Regions from separate parts of the Streptomyces sp. x-19 genome, predicted to be linked through region 2. Evidence: riboswitches for the same ligand, from Rfam matches in the RefSeq annotation. Region 2 holds a riboswitch; the other holds the start of a gene.
The links. Region 2 has a riboswitch for cobalamin ahead of cobN (cobaltochelatase subunit CobN). Riboswitches for the same ligand answer to the same signal wherever they lie in the genome.
Positions count from the first base shown of each region.

Region 1 (4,194 bases), on a different contig from region 2:
GGAAGGGGAACGGGGCGTGGAGGGGGCCATGGGGCGGGACGCGGGGCGGGACACCGCAGCGGACTCCGCGGCGGCCGTAGCAGGAGAAGCCGAAGAGGCTGAAGCAGCCCAGGAAGTCGGAGAAGGCGGAGAAGAAGCCGGGGAAGTCGCAGGGGAATCCGCACAAGGGGATGCGCGCGGGGGTGCGGAGACCGCCGAGGAGTTGCTGTACGACGTCATCCGGCGGCTGCGGCCGCTGCAACGGACGATCGTGCGCGCGGCGGAGCGCACGCTTGACGGCACCGGCCTGACCGCCGGCGAACGCACCCTCCTCGACGCGCTGCGCACCCACGGCCCGCGCACCGTGCCTCAGTTGGCGCGCTCCCTCGACCTGGACCGCCAGCCGGTGCAGCGCTGGGTGAACCACGCGGCGGAGCTGGGTCTGGTCGTGACGACCGCCAACCCCGCGCACCGCCGCTCGTCGCTGATCCGGCTCACCGACGAGGGCACGGCGATGATGCGCGGGGTCCAGGAAGCCGAGGCGGGGGAACTCCGCCGCGGGCTCGCCGACCTGTCCGCCGAGGAGGTCCGCACGGCGCTGCGGGTACTGGACCGGATCGGTGAGGAATTCCGGCACTTGGCGGACGGCTCGCGCGTTCCCCCGGAGGAAAGCGGCGATCCCGAAGTGCGGGACACCGCCGCCCCGGTCACCGCACAGGTCCCCATACCGTCTCGAACGGGTCACCGACCAGCGGCGCCCACCCGTCCGACCGACCGCCCCACGCGCACAGAACGGCCCGCAGAATGACCCACGACTTCCAGGCATGGTCCGAGATCGACAACGACACGGTGCCGGTCGACGACGGCGAGCTGTTCTACGAGTCGGCCGGCTCCGGCCCCGCGGTGGTGCTCCTGCACGACGGGATGCTCGACCAGCACATGTGGGACGAGCAGTTCGCCTGGCTGGTCAACTCCGGGCTGCGGGTGGTCCGCTACGACTTCCGCGGCCACGGCCTGTCCTCCACGGTGGCCGGCGACTGGGCCAACCACGACGACCTGGTGACCCTGCTGGACGCACTCGACATACCGAGCGCCGTCCTCGTCGGCCTCTCGCACGGCGCCCGGGTGGCGCTGGACACCGCGCTCGCCCACCCCGACCGGGTCACGGCCCTCTTCCTCGCCTCCCCCGGCATCAGCGGTCGCGCCTTCACCGACCCCTTCCTGCTGGAGCACATCCGGGAGCAGGTCGCCGCGCTCGACGCACCGGACGGCGTCGAGCGGTTCGTGGAGCACTTCCTGCGGATGTGGGTGGACGGGCCGCACCGCACGCCGTCCGTCGTGCACCCCGGCTTCCGGGAGCGGATGCGCGCCTCCGCGTCCGCCAATGTCGAGGTGCACGCCGACGGTGCGGGCGCGGGCATGCCCCTGGAGGTCGGCGCCTTCGACCGCCTGGGCGAGATCCGGGTGCCGACCACCGTCCTCGACGGCGACCTCGACTCCTCCGACATCTCGGCGAACGCCCACGCCATAGCGCTGGCTGTCCCCGGCGCCCGCCGGATACGCGTGCCCGCCGCAGGTCACCTGGTCAACTTGGAGAACACCCCGCTCTTCGACCACGAACTGCACGCGTTCCTCTCCGCCCTGGCCCTGTGATCCGAGCCGCCGGCACCCGGTGGCGGCCCGCACCGGCCACCGGGCGTGGCCGGTTCTCACCGGTGCCCGCTACAGTGACCGGGCCGTGGTGCTCGGGAAGACCGGTGCTGGACCTCGTGTCCGAAGCCGGCGCGGCCCTCGCCACTGTGATCGGGGAGTTTCCGCCCCTCTGCGTGCGCGCCCAGCGCGCGCACGGCGCCACTGACCGCAGCCTGCGGCCGGGAAGGCGGGGCGGACGCGGGCACCCGTAAGCCAGGAGACCGGCCACGGCATCTCACGAGATCATCCACGAGGTGCTGGAGCGTGATGGCCGGATGGCCCTGTCCACTGATACCCCGGACGATTCCCCTTCGTCCCGCAAGTCCCCCCTCCTCGGCATACCCGGCTCCCCCGGGTCGTTCCGCTGGCAACGTCGCGACACGGTCCGCACCGCGGGTCTGATGTCCGTGATCGCGGCACTGCACGTCGTCGCCTTCGGCGTGCTCTTCCTCCTGGTCGTGCCGGGCCACTACACCGTCGGCAGCCAGGTGTTCGGTGCCGGGCTCGGCATCACCGCCTACACCCTGGGCATGCGGCACGCCTTCGACGCCGACCACATCGCGGCGATCGACAACACCACCCGCAAGCTGATGGCCGACGGCAAGCGGCCCGTCTCGGTGGGCTTCTGGTTCGCCCTCGGCCACTCCAGCGTGGTGGTCGTGATGGCCGCGCTGGTGGCGGGCGGCGCCCAACTCGCCGGCACGCTGATGAGCGACGGCTCCCGCGCGCACCAGACGCTCGGCCTCGTCGGCACGACCGTCTCCGGCACCTTCCTGTACCTCATCGCCGCCCTCAACCTGGTCGCCCTGCTCGGCATCCTGAAGGTGTTCCGGGCGATGCGGGCCGGCACGTACGACGAACGGGAGCTGGAAGCCCAGTTGGATTCCCGCGGCTTCATGAACCGCATCCTGGGTCGGCTCACCAAGTCCATCAGCCGCCCCGGCCAGATGTACCCGCTGGGCTTCCTCTTCGGGATCGGCTTCGACACCGCGACCGAGGTGACGCTGATGGTGATGGCGGGCAGCGGCGCCGCGGCGGGCCTGCCCTGGTACGCGATCCTCTGCCTGCCGCTGCTGTTCGCCGCCGGGATGAGCCTGTTCGACACCCTCGACGGCACGTTCATGAACTTCGCGTACCAGTGGGCGTTCGCCAACCCGGTGCGCAAGGTCTACTACAACCTCACCATCACCGGGCTGTCGATCGCGGTCGCGTTCCTCATCGGCACCATCGAGCTGGTGACCGTCCTGCACGACAAGCTCGGCCTCGACGACCCGCTCACCGGCGGGATCTCCTCGCTCGACCTGAACAACGTGGGCTTCCTCATCGTCGGCCTGTTCGTCGTGGTGTGGGCGGCGGCGCTGGCGTACTGGCGGCTGGGCGGCGTCGAGAAGCGCTGGGCCGCCCGCGCCCAGGACCCGCCGGCCACCGCGGACGCCCTCCCGGCGCCCCGCGCACAGGGGCCCGACGCCCCCTAGTCCCGGCCCCCGCACCGGCGGAACGCCACGACCGCGTGGTGCGGCCGTCCCCACTGCCCGTGGGGGAAGGTCGCGCCACGCGGTCGGTGCGCGTGCGGGCCGCGCCTCAGGTGGCCGAGCCGGCCGCCGCGCCGGTCAGCAGGTCCGGGCCCCAGCGCTCCAGCGCCGCCGCCAGGTCGAGCGGCCGCAGCCGGTCCGCCTCGTCCGCGCCCGGCCAGTCCGCCCGGGGCACCCGCCACATCACCTCGAACTCGTTGCCGTCCGGGTCCCGGGCGTAGAGCGACTTCGAGACCAGGTGGTCGGTGGCGCCGACCAGCGCGCCCCGCTCCCGCAGCCGCGCCGCGATCGCCGCGAGGTCACCGAGGGTCCCGACCTCCCAGGCCAGGTGGTAGAGCCCGATCCGGCCGTTCTCCGGCCCCGGGGCATCGGGGCCCACCGCGAACAGGCCCAGGTCGTGGTCGTTGTCCGAACCGGGCGCGCTCAGGAAGGCCGCCCGCCCCGGAATCTCCACGTCCACCGTGAACCCCAGCACCTCGGTGTAGAACGCCACCGACCGTGCCACCTCGCGGATGTACAACACCGCATGGTTCAGCCGCCGAACCGCCATCACGCCTCCACTCTTCCGTCACGCCGCACGTCGCTCCCCCGCCGTTCCCCCGTCGTTGCCCGCCGCCACGGCCCGGACCGCCCCCGTGCCCCGGCGGCCCCCCGCGTCACTTCCGGATCAGCAGCGTGGCCGCCGCGAGCACCACGCTCAGGACGAGCGCCCCCGCCCCGTAGGCCAGCCGATGCGCGCGCAGGCCCGGCAGGAAGCGGTCGACGGCGTAGCGGCCGGGCCCGGTCAGCGCCAGCGCGGCCGCGCCGGTGGCGAGCAGCAGCTCGTACTCCACGCCCTCGGGCGCGAAGAAGCCGCCGCCCCACTTCACCGCCAACGCATTGATCATCGTGCCGACCACCGCCGCGCCGGCGAGCGGCGTCAGCAGGCCGAGCACCAGCCCGAGCCCGCCCAGCGTCTCGGTGAGGCCGGCGCACACGGCCATCACCTTGC
Region 1 covers NZ_JAJPWK010000038.1:25,577-29,770, forward strand. The annotation lists gene ACLJT4_RS39450 (MarR family winged helix-turn-helix transcriptional regulator) at 29-787, shown strand; gene ACLJT4_RS39455 (alpha/beta fold hydrolase) at 784-1,632, shown strand; cobalamin riboswitch at 1,702-1,916, shown strand; gene ACLJT4_RS39460 (HoxN/HupN/NixA family nickel/cobalt transporter) at 1,914-3,146, shown strand; gene ACLJT4_RS39465 (VOC family protein) at 3,253-3,753, opposite strand; gene ACLJT4_RS39470 (DoxX family protein) at 3,860-4,194, opposite strand, start outside.
Region 1: linked by a shared signal. The riboswitch ahead of ACLJT4_RS39460 (HoxN/HupN/NixA family nickel/cobalt transporter) and the one ahead of cobN (cobaltochelatase subunit CobN) in region 2 are both predicted to bind cobalamin.

Region 2 (4,194 bases):
CGTGGATCATCCGAACGGCGACCCGGCTGACGTCGGCGGGCAGTGCGGAGAGATCCGCCTCGGCGCGGATGGTGGCGAAGGACTGGCGGTAGATGGCCGCCCCGTCCTTTTCGTAGTCGAACGCGGTCACTGGGGCCTCGGGGTGGTGGGTTGAGGGGTGGAGGAGAGCGGGGCAGCCGGAGGGGCGGCGGATGCGCTCGGCGTTTCACGTGAAACGACGCCCGGCCGGGGCGTTTCACGTGAAACGGTGCCCGGCCCGGCTGTTTCACGTGAAACCGGCGGTCGGGCAAGGGAGTTGGGAGGCATCGCGATGGTCCGATAGCCGTCGGGCGTCGCCAGCACGTCGACCCAGGCACCGTGCGGATGGCCGCACCGCCGCTCGCAGCCCGACCAGTGCACGGGCAGTCCGACGGGCGCACCCGAACCGTCCGCCGGAACCGTTTCGCCCCCGGCGAGCACGCCCGCCGCATCGCTCCGCACGTCGGTGAGGGACTTGGCGCAGCCGGGCAGGCCGGTGCAGGCGGTGACCCGGCGCCAGGGGGATGTCGGGTCGGTGATCAGGCCGGCGGCGGCGAACTCGCGCAGCCGCCGGTGCGCCGGTGCGGCGGCCAGGCCGGGGACGACGACACCGCGCCAGGGCGTGAGGCGCAGTTCGCCGTCGCCGTCCGCGGCGGCGGTCGCGGTCAGCAGCCGCCACTGGGCCGCGGTCAGCCGGCCGAGCGGAGCCAGGACGGCCAGCGCACGGCGACCGTCGGGCCCCTCGACCGGGCCGGGGGCGGTGGCGTCGGCGTAGTGCGCGGCCGACCCCGGGACGGGGGCGGCCGGATGTTCCACGTGCTCCGCGGCGATGCCCGCGGCCCGCAGCGCACGCTGCACCTCCTGGGCGGTCAGCGCTCCTGCGGTGGGGAGCTCACGGACGCGCCAGGCGCCGCTGCCGCGCTCCGCGGCGGCGGCCAGGAAGACCTCGGCGGCCGTCAGGGCCGCCCGCGGGGCGGCGTCCGCCGCGATCCGCAGTGCAGCCCGGTCGTCGCCGACCCGGAGCAGTGCTCCCCACCCGGACGCGGCGCCCGGCGCGTACCCGGCGGCCGGTGGGGCCTGTCGACCGGATTCTGCGAGCAAGGTCACATCGCCGCCCAGGCCCGCCACGTCGCCCCGACCGTCGTCGAGGACGAACAGGAAGCGGCCCGAAAGCCCCGTCGCGGCGTCGCTCGCACACAGCAGCGCGTCCAGGCTGCGGGCCCACAACCGCACGTCGGAGGGGGTGTGCCGGTCCAGTCCGGCCAGCGGCGAGGCCAGTACGTTGCGGATCCGCTCATGGCGTACGGACGGCAGCAGCCCGGCGTCGGCGAGGAGGTCGGCGAGGTGCCGGCCGCCGTCGTCGGGCAGGCCGCGCAGTTCGACGTTGCCGCGGGAGGTGAGCGAGAGGTGCCCGTCGCCGAGGCGTTCCGCGGCGTCCGCCAGGGCGGTGGCCTGGCGGACCGTCAAGTCCCCTGCGGGGAGCCGCACTCGGGCCAGGTTCCCGTCGGCGGCGGAGTGCAGCCGCAGCGCTCCCGGGCAGGCGTCACCGCGGTCCCGAACGGGTGGTTCGGCCCGGTCGGGGCGTGGTGCGGGGGAGGGCGGCATGGCGGCGAGCATACCTACGTCGGTTTCGCCCGGAACCGTGGCGAGGGGGGCGTGGAGGGCGGCTGAGAAAGGCCCGCTCCCGCGGTGCGGCCGCAGCCCTTACTATGCAGGTCGGCGGGTCGGCTGACCCGCCGGACGCCAGCGACGGCGCCAAGGGAGGAAGCCCGGTGAGAATCCGGCGCGGTCCCGCCACTGTGAACCCGGCCACCGCCGGGTGAGCCAGGAACTCCCGCCGTCCATACGACCACCCGGGGCGTGGACACCCCGAGGAAGGGCTGCGCCGTGATCCTGCTGCTGTCGACGTCCGACACCGATCTGCTCAGCGCCCGGGCGGCCACGGGTCCCGTGCCGTACCGGCTCGCCAACCCCGCCCGCCTCGACGTCGCCGAACTCCCCGGGCTCCTTGAGGGCACCGACCTCGTCGTCGTCCGGCTGCTCGGCGGCATCCGCGCCTGGCAGGACGGCCTGGACGTGCTGCTGGCCGCGGGCCAGCACCGCCCGGTCGTCGTGCTCACCGGCGAACAGGCCCCCGACGCCCAGCTCATGGAGGCGTCCACGGTCCCGGTCGGCATCGCGGCCGAGGCGCACGCCTACCTCGCGCACGGCGGTCCGGCCAACCTCTCCCAGCTGGCCTGCTTCCTCAGCGACACCGTTCTGCTCAGCGGCCACGGCTTCGAGCCGCCCGCGGCCGCCCCGTCCTGGGGCCCGCTGGAGCGTCCGGCGTCGGAGGCGACCGGCCCGACCGTGGCGGTGCTCTACTACCGCGCCCACCACATGAGCGGCAACACCCGCTTCATCCACGACCTGTGCGACCAGGTCGAGCGGGCCGGCGGTCGCCCGCTGCCGCTGTACGTCGCCTCGCTGCGGGCCCCCGAGCCGGAGCTGATCGAGGAACTGCGCGCCGCCGACGTCATCGTCACCACCGTGCTGGCCGCGGGCGGCACCAAGCCCGCCGAAGCCTCCGCGGGCGGCGACGACGAATCCTGGGACGCCGGCGCGCTGACCGCCCTGGACGTGCCGATCCTGCAGGCGCTCTGCCTGACCGGGGCGCGCGCCGCCTGGGAGGAGAACGACGAGGGCCTCTCCCCGCTCGACGCCGCCTCGCAGATCGCCGTGCCGGAGTTCGACGGGCGCCTGATCACCGTGCCGTTCTCGTTCAAGGAGATCGACGAGGACGGGCTGCCGGTGTACGTCGCCGACGCCGAGCGGGCCGCCCGGGTCGCCGGGATCGCCGTCCGGCACGCCCGGCTGCGCCACATCCCGGCCGCCGAGAAGCGGCTGGCGCTGGTGCTGTCGGCGTACCCCACCAAGCACTCCCGGATCGGCAACGCGGTCGGTCTGGACACCCCGGCGAGCGCCGTCGCGCTGCTGCGCCGTCTGGAGGCCGAGGGCTACGACTTCGGTACCGAGCCGGTGCCCGGCCTGGCGTCCGGCGACGGCGACGAGCTGATCTACGCCCTCATCGAGGCCGGCGGCCACGACCAGGAGTGGCTGACCGAGGAGCAGTTGGCCCGCAATCCGGTCCGCATCCCGGCCGCCGACTACCGCCGCTGGTACGGCACCCTGCCGCAGGAACTGCGGGAGTCCGTGGAGGAGCACTGGGGCCCGCCGCCGGGCGAGATGTTCCTCGACCGCAGCCGCAACCCCGAGGGCGACATCGTGCTGGCCGCGCTGCGCCGCGGCAACCTGCTGATACTGATCCAGCCGCCGCGCGGTTTCGGCGAGAACCCGATCGCGATCTACCACGACCCCGATCTGCCGCCCTCGCACCACTACTTGGCGGCCTACCGCTGGATCGCCACCCCCACCGCCGACGGCGGGTTCGGCGCCGACGCCATGGTCCACCTCGGCAAGCACGGCAACCTGGAGTGGCTGCCCGGCAAGAACGCCGGCCTCTCCGCCGCCTGCGGTCCGGACGCGGCGCTCGGCGACCTGCCGCTCGTCTACCCGTTCCTGGTCAACGACCCGGGCGAGGGCACCCAGGCCAAGCGCCGGGTGCACGCCACGCTCGTCGACCACCTCGTGCCGCCGATGGCCCGCGCGGACTCCTACGGTGACATCGCCCGGCTTGAGCAACTGCTCGACGAGTACGCCGCGATCTCCTCGATGGACCCGGCCAAGCTGCCCGCCATCCGCGCGCAGATCTGGACCCTGATCCAGGCCGCCAAGCTCGACCACGACCTGGGCCTGGAGGCACGCCCGGACGACGACGGCTTCGACGACTTCCTGCTGCACGTCGACGGCTGGCTCTGCGAGGTGAAGGACGCGCAGATCCGCGACGGCCTGCACGTCCTGGGCGCCGCCCCGGTCGGCGAGGCCCGGGTCAACCTCGTGTTGGCGATCCTGCGCGCCCGGCAGATCTGGGGTGGCACCTCCGCGCTGCCCGGGCTGCGCGAGGCGCTCGGCCTGGACGAGTCGGCCGCGACCCGCACCGCCGCCGACGAAGCCGAGGCGGTCGCCCGCGGACTGGTCCAGGCCATGGAGGACGCGGAGTGGGACCCGGCCGCGGTGGCCCGGGTCGCCGCGGGGCACCCGACCGCGGTCGCGGACGTCCTCGACTTCGCCGCCCGG
Region 2 covers NZ_JAJPWK010000002.1:47,302-51,495, reverse strand. The annotation lists gene ACLJT4_RS04570 (precorrin-8X methylmutase) at 1-130, opposite strand, end outside; gene cobG (precorrin-3B synthase) at 127-1,635, opposite strand; cobalamin riboswitch at 1,721-1,873, shown strand; gene cobN (cobaltochelatase subunit CobN) at 1,906-4,194, shown strand, end outside.